DNA from 2 places in the Defluviitalea raffinosedens genome. Region 2 is predicted to be linked to the other one. Evidence: riboswitches for the same ligand, from Rfam matches in the RefSeq annotation. Region 2 holds a riboswitch; the other holds the start of a gene.
The links. Region 2 has a riboswitch for lysine ahead of JOD07_RS05845 (Na+/H+ antiporter NhaC family protein). Riboswitches for the same ligand answer to the same signal wherever they lie in the genome.

Region 1 (8,211 bases), on a different contig from region 2:
CTTGTTCCATGAATTTTACTTGCTTCATCAACAAGATGAGTCGTCACTGCTCCAAATGCTCGAATTTGCTTTTTTGCGTCTGTTGCACGAATAATGTAATCTTCCATATATTTAACCTCCTGCTAAGTTACTTTCCTTTTTCTCTTACAACGAAATAAATCCTGTCACTGTTTTCCTTGGGATCTTCAAAAGTATATGCATCATATACAGCTAAAAACTCCATTCCTGCTTCTTCAACCAAACTCTTTATATCTTCTATGGAATACATCCTTTCATAATGAATTTCTTCAAATTTTGAATAATAATCCTTCTCTGGCTGTTTTATAAAAAGCGTAAGCTGATACTCATTAATGCCATCTTCTTCACTGTAATAATTATCCCAAATATAAGCAGCTTCATCCAAATTTTCTGCAAAAGTATTTTCCCCCAAGATGTATTTATACTTATATTCTGTATTTAGATCAAAAATAAAAAGCCCTTTGGGGTTAAGATAATTATTGACCCATTTAAAGGTTTGAAGCAATCCTTCCCGATCTGTAATATAATTTAGACTGTCACAGACACTGATAATACAATCGACTGTTCCGTATAATTCAAATTCTCTCATATCTTGATGGAGATAGAGAATATCCACATTGTTTTTCAATGCTTTTTCTCTCGCTATGGAAAGCATATCTTCCGACACATCTATTCCAATCATCTCAATGCCTTTTTTAGCAAAAAGCGTTGTCATGTTTCCTGTTCCACAGCCTAATTCTGCCACCAATTTAGGATCACAACCAAATTTTCCCCAAATTTCTTCAATATATTCAACCCATTCATCATAAGGAACTTCCTTCATGAATAAATCATATACCTGAGCAAAACTCTGATATGCTTCCACCATTTCACCTTCCTGCCTTAGACTTATCACCATTTTTGCACTCAATTATTATAAAACAATGGTCGAAAATTGCAACAGGCCCAGAATTAATTCTGAGCCTGTTGTTTCATTTCTTTTTTTCTTTTTGTCATTAAACCGCCAATGCGACCAGTTTCCTTTGCCGTTAAGGACTTCCATCCACCTTCTTTAACCTTATCCAATAAACCGAGTTCGGATGCAATTTCATATTTCAGTTTATCATCTTCCGTCATAGGCTTATTTTTCTTAGTTTCTTTCGTTCCCTTACTCATCTCATCACTCCTTACATTAAGAAGTATGTATAGGTCTAAAGTAAAATATACATTAGAATTGGAAAATGTTTCGAAAAATATTTGACATATTCAAAATTGAGTGATATTATATATAAAACTTCATAAGCTTCACAGGATAGAGGCGCATTTTTCAAGAGTATATATATGGATGTATGTAGGTACAGATGAAGTATATAGAAAGGGGAAAATGCCGAAGGAGAAAAATCCTGCAGTTTTTCGTCCTGGTTTTGCAGTGAATAACTGCACGACTGTCATCAGTAGTGTTATAATATTACTGATGGAGAGCTATCTGTGAAAGGGTTTGTATTTGGTTATATAGATTTATATAGCTGCTATACAATCACATTCACAGTTGGCTCATGCCAGCTTTTTTATTTTCCCAAAATTATTAAACAAACATTAAATGATTTTAAATAAATTTAAGGAGGATTATTAATGAAAAAGATTAATTTAGCTGTTGTGGGTGCTACTGGAATGGTTGGAAGGACTTTTCTAAAGGTACTTGAAGAAAAAGATCTCCCAATCGAAAACTTTTATCTTTTTGCTTCAGCGCGTTCCGCTGGAAGCAAATTGACTTTTAAAGGTAAAGAATACACAGTTGAAGAATTGACTGAAACCTCTTTCGACCGCGGAATCGATATTGCTCTATTTTCAGCCGGGGGGGGTACCAGTCTCAAATACGCTCCAATTGCTGCCAGCAAAGGCTGTGTTGTAGTAGATAACAGCTCTGCCTGGAGAATGGATCCTGAAGTGCCTCTTGTAGTTCCTGAAGTTAATCCTGAAGATATTAAACTCAATAAAGGAATCATTGCTAATCCAAATTGCTCTACGATTCAGGCAGTTGTAGCATTAAAACCTTTACATGAATATTATACTATTAAACGCATTGTTTATTCAACTTATCAGGCAGTTTCCGGTGCAGGTATGGGTGGCTGGACAGATCTTGAAGAAGGACTAAAAGGAAACCCTCCAAAGAAATTTCCTCATCCGATAGCTAATAACTGTCTTCCACATATAGACGTGTTTACAGAGAATGGTTATACAAAAGAAGAAATTAAAATGATTCAGGAAACAAGAAAAATTCTTCATGACAACAATTTAAGAATTACGGCTACTACAGTTCGTGTACCTGTATTTAACAGCCATAGTGAATCTATTAATGTTGAATTTGAAAAGCCTTTTGAACTTAATGAATTAGTAGAAGTCTTGAAAAAAGCACCTGGAGTCGTTGTACAGGATGATCCGGCAAATAATGTATATCCTCTGGCTGCTAATGCTACTGGAAAAGACGAAGTGTTTGTTGGACGAATTCGCAGAGATGAAAGTGTTGAAAGCGGCGTGAACCTTTGGGTTGTTGCGGATAATATCAGAAAAGGTGCTGCATCTAATGCTGTTCAGATTGCAGAATTATTAATTAAAGACATGCAATAAGAAAGGATGATTATTATGGAGATTTTCAGAGGTTCTGGCGTTGCAATCGTTACCCCTTTTAAAGAAAACGGTGATATTAACTTTGATCTTCTCGGAGATCTTATAGAATTTCAAATTCAGAATCAGACTGATAGTATCATTATCTGTGGTACCACTGGAGAATCTTCTACTTTAAATGATCATGAGCATTTAGAATGTATTCGATATACTGTGGATAGGGTAAATAAACGGGTTCCCGTTATAGCCGGAACAGGCAGTAATGATACTGAATATGGTGTTTTTTTGACCAAAAAAGCAAAAGAATTAGGGGCGGATGCCTGCCTTCTGGTTACTCCGTACTATAATAAAACCACTCAAAAGGGGCTAATAGAACATTATACTTACATTGCTAAAAAAGTAGATATTCCTCTTATTTTATATAATGTTCCTTCAAGGACCGGCTTGAATATTACTCCAAAAACCGCTTATGAATTATCTAAAATAGATACAATTGTAGCAATTAAAGAAGCCAGTGGAAATATTTCTCAAGTTGCAGAAATAATTAATTTATGCGAAGATAAATTAGATGTATATTCCGGAAACGACGATCAAATCGTTCCCATCCTTTCTCTGGGCGGAAAAGGTGTCATATCTGTTCTTGCAAATGTAGCACCAAAGCAAACCCATGATATGGTTATGGAATATTTAAACGGAAACGTTGAAGAAAGCAGAAAAATTCAGATTCAAATGATTCCTTTAGTAAAAGCTCTATTTTCTGAAGTAAATCCTATTCCGGTTAAGGCAGCGCTGGAACTTATAGGCTATCCTGTTGGTGCTTGCAGAATGCCTCTTACTACTATCGAAGATGATCATTTAGAACTACTGAAAAAAGAAATGAAAAACGCAGGATTACTTGGATAGACTAAAAAGTGCAGAGGTATTTTTCCCCTGCACTTTTTTCGAAAGGAGATTATATATGATAAAAATCATTATGCACGGCTGTAACGGAAAAATGGGTCAAGTCATTTCTTCACTGGTTGATGACAGTGAAGATTGCATGATCGCGGCAGGAATTGATCCGAATGTAAGCAAATCAAATCCCTATCCGGTTTTCAACAAAATTGATGACTGCGATATTCATGCGGATGTAATCATCGACTTTTCTACTGCAACGGCGGTGAAACCTCTGTTAGAATATGCCCTTGTAAAACAGCTTCCTGTGGTTATATGTACTACAGGATTGTCAGAAGACATGATAGACCTTATTAAAAAATCCGCAAAGAAAATCCCCATTTTCTTTTCTGCCAATATGTCCCTCGGAATTAATTTATTAATCAGCCTTGTAAAACGTGCATCTGAAATACTATCTGATGCGAATTTCGATATTGAAATTATTGAAAAGCATCATAACCAAAAAATAGATGCTCCCAGTGGCACTGCCCTTGCATTGGCAGATGCCATCAACGAGGCATTGGATCATCAATACACATACAAGTATGATCGTCATTCTGAGCGCAAAAAACGCGACAAGAAAGAAATAGGTATTCATGCTGTAAGAGGCGGTACTATTGTGGGTGAACACTCTGTCATTTTTGCCGGAAAAGATGAAATCATTGAATTAAATCATACAGCAATGTCAAAAGAGGTGTTTGCTGTAGGCGCCCTAAAAGCCGCAAAATTCTTAGCAGGTAAAGCTCCTGGATTATATAATATGGATCATCTGATTAATCAATAAATAAGGAACGCCCTCAGGCGTTCCTTTAAAATTCTATTCCTTTTCTTGCTGCAATTCCTTGATTAAAAGGATGTTTAACTGCTTTGATTTCAGATATGTAATCTGCTCTTTCTTTAACCCCTTCTGGAAGTCTTCTCCCCGTAAGTATGACTTCTATTTCTTGCGGCTTACGGTCTAACAGATCACATATTTCCTTTTCGCTGATTATATTATTTTCTATCGTTGCTAATACCTCATCTAATATGAGTATGTCACATTCTCTTGTATCCAGGACTTTCTTAGCAAAATTAATGCCATTTATAATTTCCGTTTTTAATTCTTTCTTTTCTTCTTCATTGAGATTCCAGAAAAAATCCCGGGGCTTTTCAAAACGAAATACCTTAAAATCTGGTTCCAACTTTTTTAATGTTTCAAGTTCTCCAGTCGAAGAAGATTTTAAGAACTGTATCATAATCACTTTTAAGCCTTGTCCAATAGCCCTTATTCCTTGTCCAATGGCTGCCGTTGTTTTACCTTTTCCTTCGCCGTAATAAACTTGAATCAATCCTAAATTCATCGTTTTCACCTCACCTTCCCATTATAGTATTATGTTCCTACGATTTCAATTATAATTTCATATCTTTGTCCATAACAAAGAAAAACATCTTTTTATAATCAGAATAAAAAGATGTCTTTCATGTTCCTGTCATTATGAATTGCTTAAATCATTGATAATTTCATCTTGCTTATTATTATCTTGATCTATTTCCATTTTTGAAATGGAAACCTCATAAGCAACCTTAGAAATCACTTCTCCACTCTCCAGCTTCTTTTGGTAACTTCGACTCTGAATTCTTCCCCATACTTTTAAATGATCCCCTACTTTCAAATACTGTGCGTATTTTGCATTTCTTCCCCAGGCAATGCAGGGAATATAATCGGACTTATGATAGGATCGATTAACAGCAAGCAACATATCTGTTATTTCCCTTCCAAAAGGGGTTGTTCTGTAAATGGGATCTTTGCAGATGAAACCATCCAGGAATATTTGATTGACATATTTTATTTCATCCTGATTTTCCAAAAATTTGATATCAAGTGTAAAAATCGTAAGAATCAATCGGTTTTTACCTTGATCATATTGATTGTACGAACGAAACTGTCCCTGGATTTCAACGACCTCATTTAACAATTCTTTCTTATCCGCCAGAAGACGTTCCGAAATCGTTACAGGAAGTGTATCTGAAATCTCACTTAAGCGAGGTATCTCTACTAAAAAAGTATAAAACCCCTCTCCATAAACTCGATGGCTAAATTTGATATCTTCAACCACTTTCCCTACAATCGTTACCTGGTTGTTTTGCACAAGATGCTCAGTCACTACTCTCACCTCTCCCTTATTATCCTTATGTTCTTTAATTGCTTTTTCTATCATTATCATCTTTATTCCCTATTTTCTCTTTTTAGAAGTATTTTTTTATAAGTATTTTATTCGGAATCGCAACATCATTAATCAATGCAGCAGTAATAGCTGCCAACGCACTATAAACTTCCTGATCGTTTTTGAGAGGTAATGTAACAGAAAACTCCTGGGGTTCCAATTCTCTGCCGCTGAAAGTTGTTATCGTCCTTTGCACACAACATTGAACCCGTCTGCTAAACTCGTCCTCCTGTATACTGGAAGCCGTTATACTTGCTTTGGGATTAAAGCCATAAGTAATCAAATGAGTTTTATTACCCTTTAATAATTTAAATACACTTCTGTCATCTACATTGACTATACTTACAGCATCTTTAGCCAGTGTAAAAAAAAGTTTTCTCTCTTCAGAATACAAGGCATTGTAGTTATAATCTTCCTCAGTTCTTCCCATGGTGTAGATCAGAACATCAAAATCAACATTGGAAAACCAGTTGTTAACAAGCCCTTCTTCGGTAATTTTAACAATAAGCATTTCTATATTACTTTTACTTAATGCGTGAATATACTCTTGAAAAGTAATTTCTTTATTATGAAGCCAAGTACTTAAGTTCTCTTTAAGTACACTGACTTTCATTCCCGAACTTTTACACAATTGAGCCAAAAGATTAACAGCAGCCGTTTTTCCATGGTTTCCAAGTATGCCTACTTTCACCATATAAAAGCTCCTTTTTTGTCAAAATTCGATACTACTAGTTTTCGTATTATGACTTATAGTTATGTATATATTTCGTCAAAATCTGTCTTGAATTTCTGACTATATATGAATCAATTGGTAAAGTGGATAGAACCAAAAAAGCAACTATTTAAATGAAATATCGAACTAGATATTGCATATTTTTAAAATAATGATACAATATATAGTACACTATATCCAAATTGTGGAGGAAGCAATAATGAATCTTAGTAATTTACTTTTTCGCCATTACACAAAAGAATTAGAAAACTCATCTAAAACAGTTTATGATTTATTTCAATGGAAAACCGTTGATATAAGAATCATGGACTATAATACAGGAAAAGTCATAACCAATATGGAAAATGTCGAATTTCCTGAGCACTATTCGCAATCTGCCTGCGATATTATTGCGAGTAAATATTTTAGAAAAAAAGGAGTCCCTAACGACAGAGGATATGAATACTCCTTAAAACAAGTAGTACATAGAATGGTATCCTTCTGGGTAGAAGCAGCTCTTAACGAAGGTTTATTCGATGAAAGCAAAAAAAGTATTGTCTACGATGAATTGGCATTTATGATGCTGAATCAGATGTGGGCACCCAACAGTCCTCAGTGGTTCAATACAGGATTAAAAATGTCATATGGCATCGATGGACCTCCTCAAGGACACTATTATTATGATGAACATTTAAAAGATGTGGTGTTAGCAAAGGATGCTTATACAAGAACTCAAGGATCCGCCTGTTTTATCGTAAGTGTCGAAGACTCATTGCTGGGAGATAAATCTCTGACAGATCAACTGGTCACTGAAACTCGCCTGTTTAAATACGGTTCTGGAGTTGGAAGCAACTGGTCTTCTATCAGGGCAAAAGGAGAACCCCTGTCAGGAGGAGGAAAATCCTCAGGACTTTTAAGCTTCTTAAAAGTATTCGACCGTAATGCTGGTGCCATCAAATCCGGTGGAACCACCAGAAGAGCTGCAAAAATGAATGTATTAGACATCGACCACCCTGAAATTGAAAATTTTATAACCTGGAAAGCAAAAGAAGAAGATAAAGTGGTTGCCCTGGGCAAAATGGGATACTCTACTCACTTTGACGGGGAAGCTTATGAAACCGTATCCGGTCAAAACGCAAACAATTCTGTGCGTATAACGGATCAATTTATGAATTTATTAAGCGATAAAGATGCTACATGGACTTTGAAAGGAAGAATTGATTCCAGTATCAATTGCGAAGTGCCTGTTGCAAAACTTTGGAATGACATTGCTTACTCTGCGTGGCGATGCGGGGATCCTGGCGTTCAATTCGATGATACCATAAATGCCTGGCATACATGTCCTGCCGGAGAAGATGGAAAACTGAATGCAAAGCATAACAGAATCAATGCAAGCAATCCCTGTTCAGAATATATGTTTTTAGATGATACGGCATGTAATCTTGCAAGCATTAATATTGTAAAATACTATGATGCTGAAAACGATGTTTTTGATGTCGAAGGATACCTGCACACCATCAAAATGGTGCAAATTGTGCTGGAAGCAACCATCCACTGGGGACAATTCCCCACAAAGGATATTGCAAGAAAATCCTATCACTTCAGAACAACAGGCTTAGGTTTGACCAATCTCGGTGCACTCTTTATGTTAATGGCAAAACCTTACGATTCTGAAGAATCAAGAAATATCGCTGCTTCATTAATGAGTATATTGACAGGTTATTCCTATTATATTTCTTC
Region 2 (8,211 bases):
AACCTAAGGGAACTAAATGGCATGTTTTCAAATGGTTTGGGATGGCAGGAAACTATTTATTAATGATGTTCTATACGACGATTTCAGGATGGATGCTTGCTTATCTTTTCTATATGATTAGAGGAGATTTTGTTGGGCGTACACCAGCAGAAGTAGAAGCAGTGTTCGGTGGATTGACTGCTAATGCCGGTGCAAGTATTTTTTGGATGATTGTGATCTGTATTTTAGGATTTGGGGTGTGTTCTTTAGGATTACAAAATGGGGTTGAAAAAATAACCAAAGTGATGATGTCAGCGCTTTTGGTTATTATGATTGCCCTGGTTATTCGCTCTGTTACATTGCCTAATGCAGCCGAGGGGCTTAGTTTTTATCTTTTGCCGAATCTGAACAGTTTTAGGGAAAGTGGCATTTGGACCACTATTTATGCAGCTATGGGACAAGCTTTTTTCACTCTTAGTATCGGGATGGGCAGTATGGCTATTTTTGGAAGTTATGTTTCTAAAGACAGAAGCCTCCTTGGAGAGGGATTAAATATTACCATTCTTGATACTTCTGTAGCTGTTATGGCTGGGTTTATTATTTTCCCTGCATGTTTTTCATTTGGAGTAAACCCAGGCAGCGGTCCAGGATTAGTTTTTGTTACCCTTCCTAATATCTTTAATTCTATGCCAATGGGCCGATTATGGGGTTCAGCCTTTTTTGTTTTCATGGTATTTGCGGCATTATCGACAGTTATTGCAGTATTTGAAAATATCATTTCCTTTGGTATTGACCTTTGTGGGTGGTCAAGAAAAAAATCAGTGATCATTAATCTGATAGCAATTATTATTTTGTCAATGCCTGCAGCTTTGGGATTTAACCTCTGGAGCGGGTTCGCTCCTTTAGGAGAAGGCAGTACGATATTAGATTTAGAAGACTTTATTGTAAGCAACAATATTCTTCCGTTAGGTTCTTTGGCCTATGTTCTTTTCTGTGTAACCCGCTATGGATGGGGATGGAATAACTTTATCAAAGAAGCCAATACAGGAAGAGGCCTTAAATTTCCAAAGGAATTAAGATTTTATCTGACATTTATTTTGCCGCTTATTTTATTAATAGTTTTTGTTTTCGGTTACATTGAAAAGTTTTAAACATATAGTCTGTGAAAAGGCAGTTTTGGCAAGCTTTACAGAAGATTAAATTCCAATGTTATTTTGTGATGAAATTAAAGTTAAGAAATATCTTTGCTATAAATATTTGCTGCAAAAAAATAAAAGCCGAAAGTGCTGATATAATCAGCACTTTCGGCTTTTATATATAAAATTTGTTAAGGTCTTACCAAAATTTTTGCTTGTTTAACATCGTTAAGGAGAGGATTAAATCCTTCTTCAACAATATCATCGAGGGCTATCTTTTTGGTGATTACGGGTTTAACATCCAATCTGCCTGTAGAGATCATATCAATCACTTCAGGGAAAACATGTCGATATGCCAGGGTTGATGTAAGGTCAATAGCTTTATACAGGACTTGTCCCATATCTACATTCACTGGTTTTGAATAAACAGCAATTGCCATGACTTGGCCACGTTGCCTTACCGAAGCAATTGCATTGGCCATCGTAGCTTGTGCTCCGGCACATTCATATGCAACATTTGCTCCGCCATTGGTTAACTGGAGTATTGTTTGAACAATATCATCCCGATGTCCGTCAATAATGGTTGTAGCGCCTAATTCTTTTGCTTTAGCCAGTCTTTCCTGGGATAAATCCACTACAATAATCTTTGTGGCTCCTGCCGCTTTTGCACATAATAATGCTAATAATCCAATAGGGCCGGCTCCAAATATGGCTACAGAATCCCCTGGCTTTAATTTGCTTTCTCTTACTGCGTGGAGTGCAACGGCTGCTGGCTCTACCAAAGCACCTTCTTCAAAAGATACATTGTCTGGAAGCAGATGAAGCATATTTTCATCTACAATTGCGTATTCAGCAAATCCACCATCACGGTTTAGTCCAATAAATCCCACTTGGCTGCATTGGTTGTAGTACCCTATTTTGCATGCATAACATTCTCCACAGTATAGTAGAGGCTCAACTACAACTCTGTCACCAACTTTGTACTTTCTTATTCCATCGCCGATTTCAACAATTGTACCTGAAAATTCGTGACCAAGGATAAACGGAGGTTCTTGTTTTCCAATAGGATGTGGCTCTGTTGCTAATCCTTGTAAATAAGCATGAAGATCACTGCCGCATATTCCACCCCACTCTACTTTTACCTTGACTTGATGAGACAATGGATTGGGTTCTTTTACTTCTTCTACACGTAAATCTTTTGCATTATATAAAACTGCTGCTTTCATTTGTTTAGCCCCCTTTTGAAAAAATTGTGCACAATTATTATAACAAATTAATGAAATTAAATCAATTTGACATAATTGAACAATTAATAATTTTTATTAGTATCACAATATGCAAATAATCAACAATTTAATAATATTATATAGGGAACAGATTAAAGGTTTTTACTAAAGGACAAAATGTAACGAATACAGTAGAATATATTAAAAGGTATAAATGGAGGGAAGTTTATGGAAAGAGGATTTTATTATGATACTAAGATCGGGATGATTGGGATTATGGAAAATGGAAAAGCTATTACTTGTGTATGTTTTGGGGAAAATCTTCCCAAGGATATAGAACTTACAGAAACATCCTTGTTAAAAATGGCCAGTGAACAATTACAAGAGTATTTAAAGGGAAAAAGGAAAAATTTTGATTTACCTCTTCAGCCAAAGGGAACAGCATTTCAACAAAAAGTCTGGGAAGCTCTTAAGAAAATTCCTTATGGAACAACCTGCAGTTATAAAGATATAGCGGAAGGAATAGGGAATCCCAGGGCTTGTCGAGCAGTAGGCATGGCAAATAACAGAAATCCTATTCCTATTTTTATTCCCTGTCATCGGGTAATCGGGGCCAATGGCAAATTGGTCGGTTATGGTGGAGGATTGGATATTAAAGAAAAGCTTTTAGAAATAGAAAAAAAGTTTTTATGAAATAAAAAATTATATCTTGCTTAGAAAAGGGAAAAAATATTAAAAAGGTTACACAAAATGACTTTTACGATTCTACATATTGTAATATAATAAAATAGTTTAAATGATGAAAGAAATAAAAATTGAAATGTTTTTGTCAAACAAGGGCAAAAGGAACTAAAGATTCAGGGGGAAAATTCATGAAAGAAAAACTCAGTTTTCATCAAAATTTACTGATCGGCTCACTATTATTTGGACTGTTTTTTGGGGCAGGTAATTTGATTTTCCCCGTAAAAATGGGACAAGATGCCGGAAGCAACTCCCTATGGGCTACCATTGGTTTTTTAATCACAGGAGTAGGATTGCCTATATTTGGGATTATGGCATCAGCACTTTCTGAAAGTGAAAGTTTATTTGATATGGCAAAGCCCGTTCATGTTAAATATTCCATATTCTTTACTTGTGCATTATATCTGACCATTGGCCCTTTATTTGCTATACCGCGAACAGCGACGGTTGCTTTCGAAGTAGGAATGAATCCTTTTATTCCCAAGGAACAATTAAAAATAGGGCTACTCATTTTTTCATTGATTTTCTTTTTGCTGACCCTTTATTTTTCTTTGCGGCCAGGCCGCATTCTGGACTGGGTTGGTAAATATCTTACACCAATTTTTCTGGTGCTTTTATCGATTTTACTCATTGCCACTTATGTAAAGCCGATGGGTCAGGTAAGTCAGTATCCTCCACAGGAAAATTACATGACTCAGGCCTTGTTTACCGGCTTACTTGATGGTTATAATACGATGGATGCTTTAGCTTCTTTGGCATTTGCCATTATCATTATTTCAAACATAAGAAAATTAGGAGTCACCAAATCTCATTTCATTGCCATTGAAGCCTGCAAATCAGGATTGGTCAGTGTGATTGGCATGGGACTTATTTATGCTTCATTAGCTTATATGGGAGCTACAAGTCTTGGAAGTGTGAATCGTGCTGATAATGGAGGGGCGATTTTATCTCTGGTAAGTGAACATTATTTTGGGGTAATTGGGAAAGCCTTATTGGCTGGTATTGTCGGGGTTGCATGTTTAAAAACAGCTATTGGACTCATTACTTCCTGTGCTGAAATGTTTAGTGCAATGTTCCCCAATTCCATTTCTTATAGAAATTATGCGATTTTATTTACAGTTTTCTCATTTATTATTGCTAATTTTGGCTTAACCAACATTATTCAGCTATCAGTACCAGTATTGATGTTTCTTTATCCATTGGCGATTACTTTGATTTTGCTATCTTTATTGGCTCCGTTGATTCATAAGCAGAGTGATGTTTACAAATGGACAACCGGATTTACTGGTGTGGCTGCATTTTTTGACTTGTGTAAAGCACTTCCTGAACCTTTACAAAACAATGCAGTTATAAAGTCTATTATGAATTTTGCCCATGGATTTTTACCGGGTTTTGATTATGGATTTGGCTGGATATTGCCGGCATTTATAGGGTTCTTTATAGGATTTATGGTTTGGAAAACAAAAAAGGCGGCTGTTATGTAACAGCCGCCAAAATTTTTAGATCAAGACTTCTATGCATTCGCTTTATTTGTTGTTAATGTTTTGATGCCCAAAAGAACTACACATAACATGGCAATCGATATTAGAAGTATAATCCATGCAGATTGAATGAACCCTGCAAGGATATAGCCCACAAAAGATACAGCCGCCACAGTCAATGCGTAAGGAAGCTGGGTGGAAACATGGTTAATATGGTTACACATAGCCCCTGTAGAAGACATAATGGTTGTATCTGAAATAGGGGAGCAGTGGTCACCGCATACAGCTCCGGCAAGACAAGCTGAAATAGAAATAACCAATAATTCAGGGTCAAGACCTACTGCAACTACGATTGGCAGCAAAATACCGAAGGTCCCCCAGGATGTACCGGTTGCAAAGGACATCCCCGTAGCCACAATAAATACAATTGCTGGGAGGAATATTTTAAAACCTGCTGCGCTACCTGCAAAAATACCGCTTACGAATTCTTTGGCACCGAGAAGACTTGTCGTTCCACTTAATGTCCAGGCAAAAGTAAGAATCAGAATAGCCGGAACCATGGCTTTAAATCCATTAGGGAAACATTCCATACAGTCATTGAAGCTAAGCACTTTACGTGCCATATAATATACCATGATAACAATCAGTGCCAGGGAAGAACCCAGTGACAGTCCCAGAGAAGCATCACAGTTCGCGAAAGCATCGACAACATTGACACCTTCTAAAATACCACCTGTATAAACCATACCTAATATACAAAAAGCAATTAAAATGACTACAGGAATGATCAAATCCTTTACTTTACCTTTTCCGGCAGATACTTCTACATCTTGCCCTTCAAAAGGACGATCGGGGGTTGTATAAAGGTCATTCTTTAAAAGAGCATTGTCTTCATGTTTTTTCATCGGACCATATTCTATTCCCATTAAAGTAATGAATATAATCATAAATATGGTGAGTAAAGAATAAAGATTATAAGGTATTGCACGAATGAAAAGCTCCAGACCATCATAGCCTTCCACTACACCGGTTACAGCAGCTGCCCATGAAGATATAGGAGCAATCATGCATATGGGAGCAGCGGTGGCATCAACAATGTAGGCTAATTTGGCACGAGAAACTTTGTGCTTGTCTGTAATAGGTCTCATGACATTTCCAACAGTAAGACAGTTGAAATAGTCATCTACAAAGATCAGAACACCGAGGGCGAATGTAGAAAGCATAGCACCTTTTCTTGACTTGATTTTTTTGCTTGCCCATTGACCATATGCAGCAGAGCCGCCAGCTTTATTGATCAGACATACAATTGTTCCCAGAACCACTAAGAAAATGAGTATCCCCACATTCCAGCTATCCGCCAGGGATGATATAAACCCTTCAGTAAACATAGCAGTGAAAGCCGTAATAGGATTGAAGTTTGCATACATAAAAGATCCGCAAACAATACCTATAAAGAGTGAACTATACACTTCTTTAGTAATAAGAGCCAGGCCAATAGCGATTATTGGAGGTAAAAGGGACCAAAAAGTACCGTAGAGATTACTTTGATACCCTTCTTCTCCTATTTCCGCAGCAAAAACGGGTACAGCAAAAGTCATAATGATGAGTGCTATAACAGATAGCAGTGTGAAAAATTTCCTCCGATTCATAATAACCCTCCCTTTTCATCAATGATATTTACGAATAAAAAAAATGAGGCACGGAGGTACCTCATGTTTTTTCATTCAACATAACGATAGCTCTCCACTTTAAAAAAAGTGACAGTCTGGTGCATATTCTGCAACAGCCCAGCAACGGCTCCTCTTGGCAGGAAGCCGAAACTTCGGCGACTGGTCTTTTCATCTATTACTGCGCCAAGTCATATATAATAGATTACTTGTACCACATCGCGCCTCTATCTCATTCCATATAAGTTTTTTAATTCTTAAGCTAAGGATAAACTTATGATCGCTAAAAGTCAATACAAAAAACTAAAATAAGTCAAAAAAACAGCCATAAACTTTAAAACAGTCTATGGCTGTTATATTTTTACATGGATTATTGCGCTTTTAGCCACTCTAAAGCTTCATCAGGATCGGTAAACATTTTTGCTGTGATACCATATTTCGCATACTGCTCAATAAGATTCTTCATATTCATTTGGCCGATTACCTTTTCTGGCTGTACTATTGCCCAATACTTCCATCCGCTTTTAACTGTCTGAGGGAACCAAACGGTATTGCCCCATTCAGTGTCCGCCTTTGTCAGTGCACTGTTATTTCTATCATCAGACAACCACTTTTTAGCCCCTTTGGTTTTTAAAAGTTCAGTACCCTTTAACAATATTTCTTGTAAGCATTTTCCATAAGCGTATTTCTTAATCTGGTGGTGAACGATTTTGTAATCCGTATGATACCACAAAATCGCACAATCATTTTCCATAATCAACTCTTTTGCCATATCATTCACACTCCTATAAATTTCCTATATACAATAGATATGTTCTATCGTTCTCAGTCATACAATATAAAAGTAGAATTATAAATATTTAGTGAACATTGCTGTTTTACATAAACAATAAAAACTTTCGGACTTTTCGAGGCAAGAAAAGTGTGGTACCATTAATTTATTGGAGGTGTTCGTATGAAAGATCGAATAGATTTGGAATGTGATTTTCCTGTTTGGTATACTATAAGAAGACGACGACTTAAAAATATAGCTAAAATTATGGGTTTTGGTTTTATTTTTAGTGGTATAGGTTTTGGTATTGGATGTCTTGTTTACGGGTTTAGTAAAAAATAAATTCTAATTAGTTCATAGCCTTCATACTCCTTCTACTTTTTTTCGTATATCTTAGCAAATACTAAATACAATACAAAAAGAAAGGTGTGAAGGTTATGAATAATAGAGTTGGAAATATTTTCTTATATTTTATCATAGGACTTGTGGCAGTACATTATGGATTACCTTTGCTTATGAAAGGGATTGGACTGGCTATGAGACTCATTGGAGGAGCCATTGCTTTGACATTCGGCACCATAGGCCTTGTTTTTGCAGCAGTGCCTCTCATTATTATTGGATGGCTAATTTATACATTAGTATTTAAAAGTAATCCGACCAATTCAAATTAGACATTTTTAACTATGGGGGTATATTTTATCCCCTATTTTAATAGCTTTTTCTCCCTTGACAACCAAAAATGATGTGCTAAAATAAAACATAAATAAAAATTAAAAAAGCATGAGAAAGATAAAAGCTGTGAAGGTGTAGATTTAATCTTAGTAGATAGTGAACTTCCTTACAAGAGAGAGAATGTCACCGGCTGAAAGCATTCTTAAGGTTCAGTCACTGTTGAAATTCCCACTGGAGCTGCATTTCCGAAAATATGAGAAAATATGAGTAAGAAATGCCGGTTGCCCCCGTTATAGGTTTCGAGGGTCTGCAATTTTGCAGAAACTAGGGTGGTATCGCGGATCAACTCCGTCCCTTTTTGGGACGGAGTTTTTTATTATTATTATATGGGAAATTCCGCCGGATTTCCTATACAATAAGGAAACTTTTTATTGGTATGGTGAAAATGATTGTAAATAGAAAGGAGCTTCATTATGAAAGAAAAATTACAGTCCATCAAGCAACAGGCCATGGAACGTTTAAAAGATGTGAAAGAAC

Region 1: another riboswitch for lysine. It lies ahead of JOD07_RS14130 (aspartate-semialdehyde dehydrogenase); the one in region 2 lies ahead of JOD07_RS05845 (Na+/H+ antiporter NhaC family protein).

What each region holds. Positions count from the first base shown of each region.
Region 1 is NZ_JAFBEP010000028.1:6,288-14,498, forward strand. Features, by position in the region: gene hslO (Hsp33 family molecular chaperone HslO) at 1-107, opposite strand, end outside; gene JOD07_RS14120 (class I SAM-dependent DNA methyltransferase) at 128-883, opposite strand; gene JOD07_RS14125 (small, acid-soluble spore protein, alpha/beta type) at 970-1,173, opposite strand; lysine riboswitch at 1,303-1,490, shown strand; gene JOD07_RS14130 (aspartate-semialdehyde dehydrogenase) at 1,630-2,625, shown strand; gene dapA (4-hydroxy-tetrahydrodipicolinate synthase) at 2,641-3,525, shown strand; gene dapB (4-hydroxy-tetrahydrodipicolinate reductase) at 3,581-4,339, shown strand; gene JOD07_RS14145 (cob(I)yrinic acid a,c-diamide adenosyltransferase) at 4,365-4,895, opposite strand; gene JOD07_RS14150 (single-stranded DNA-binding protein) at 5,028-5,753, opposite strand; gene JOD07_RS14155 (Mur ligase family protein) at 5,782-6,453, opposite strand; gene JOD07_RS14160 (vitamin B12-dependent ribonucleotide reductase) at 6,692-8,211, shown strand, end outside.
Region 2 is NZ_JAFBEP010000005.1:95,112-103,322, reverse strand. Features, by position in the region: gene JOD07_RS05865 (sodium-dependent transporter) at 1-1,130, shown strand, start outside; gene JOD07_RS05860 (2,3-butanediol dehydrogenase) at 1,307-2,341, opposite strand; gene JOD07_RS05855 (methylated-DNA--[protein]-cysteine S-methyltransferase) at 2,570-3,034, shown strand; gene brnQ (branched-chain amino acid transport system II carrier protein) at 3,214-4,566, shown strand; gene JOD07_RS05845 (Na+/H+ antiporter NhaC family protein) at 4,596-6,212, opposite strand; lysine riboswitch at 6,292-6,468, opposite strand; gene JOD07_RS05840 (hypothetical protein) at 6,601-7,002, opposite strand; gene JOD07_RS05835 (hypothetical protein) at 7,186-7,344, shown strand; gene JOD07_RS05830 (hypothetical protein) at 7,440-7,673, shown strand; T-box leader at 7,792-8,033, shown strand; gene pheS (phenylalanine--tRNA ligase subunit alpha) at 8,148-8,211, shown strand, end outside.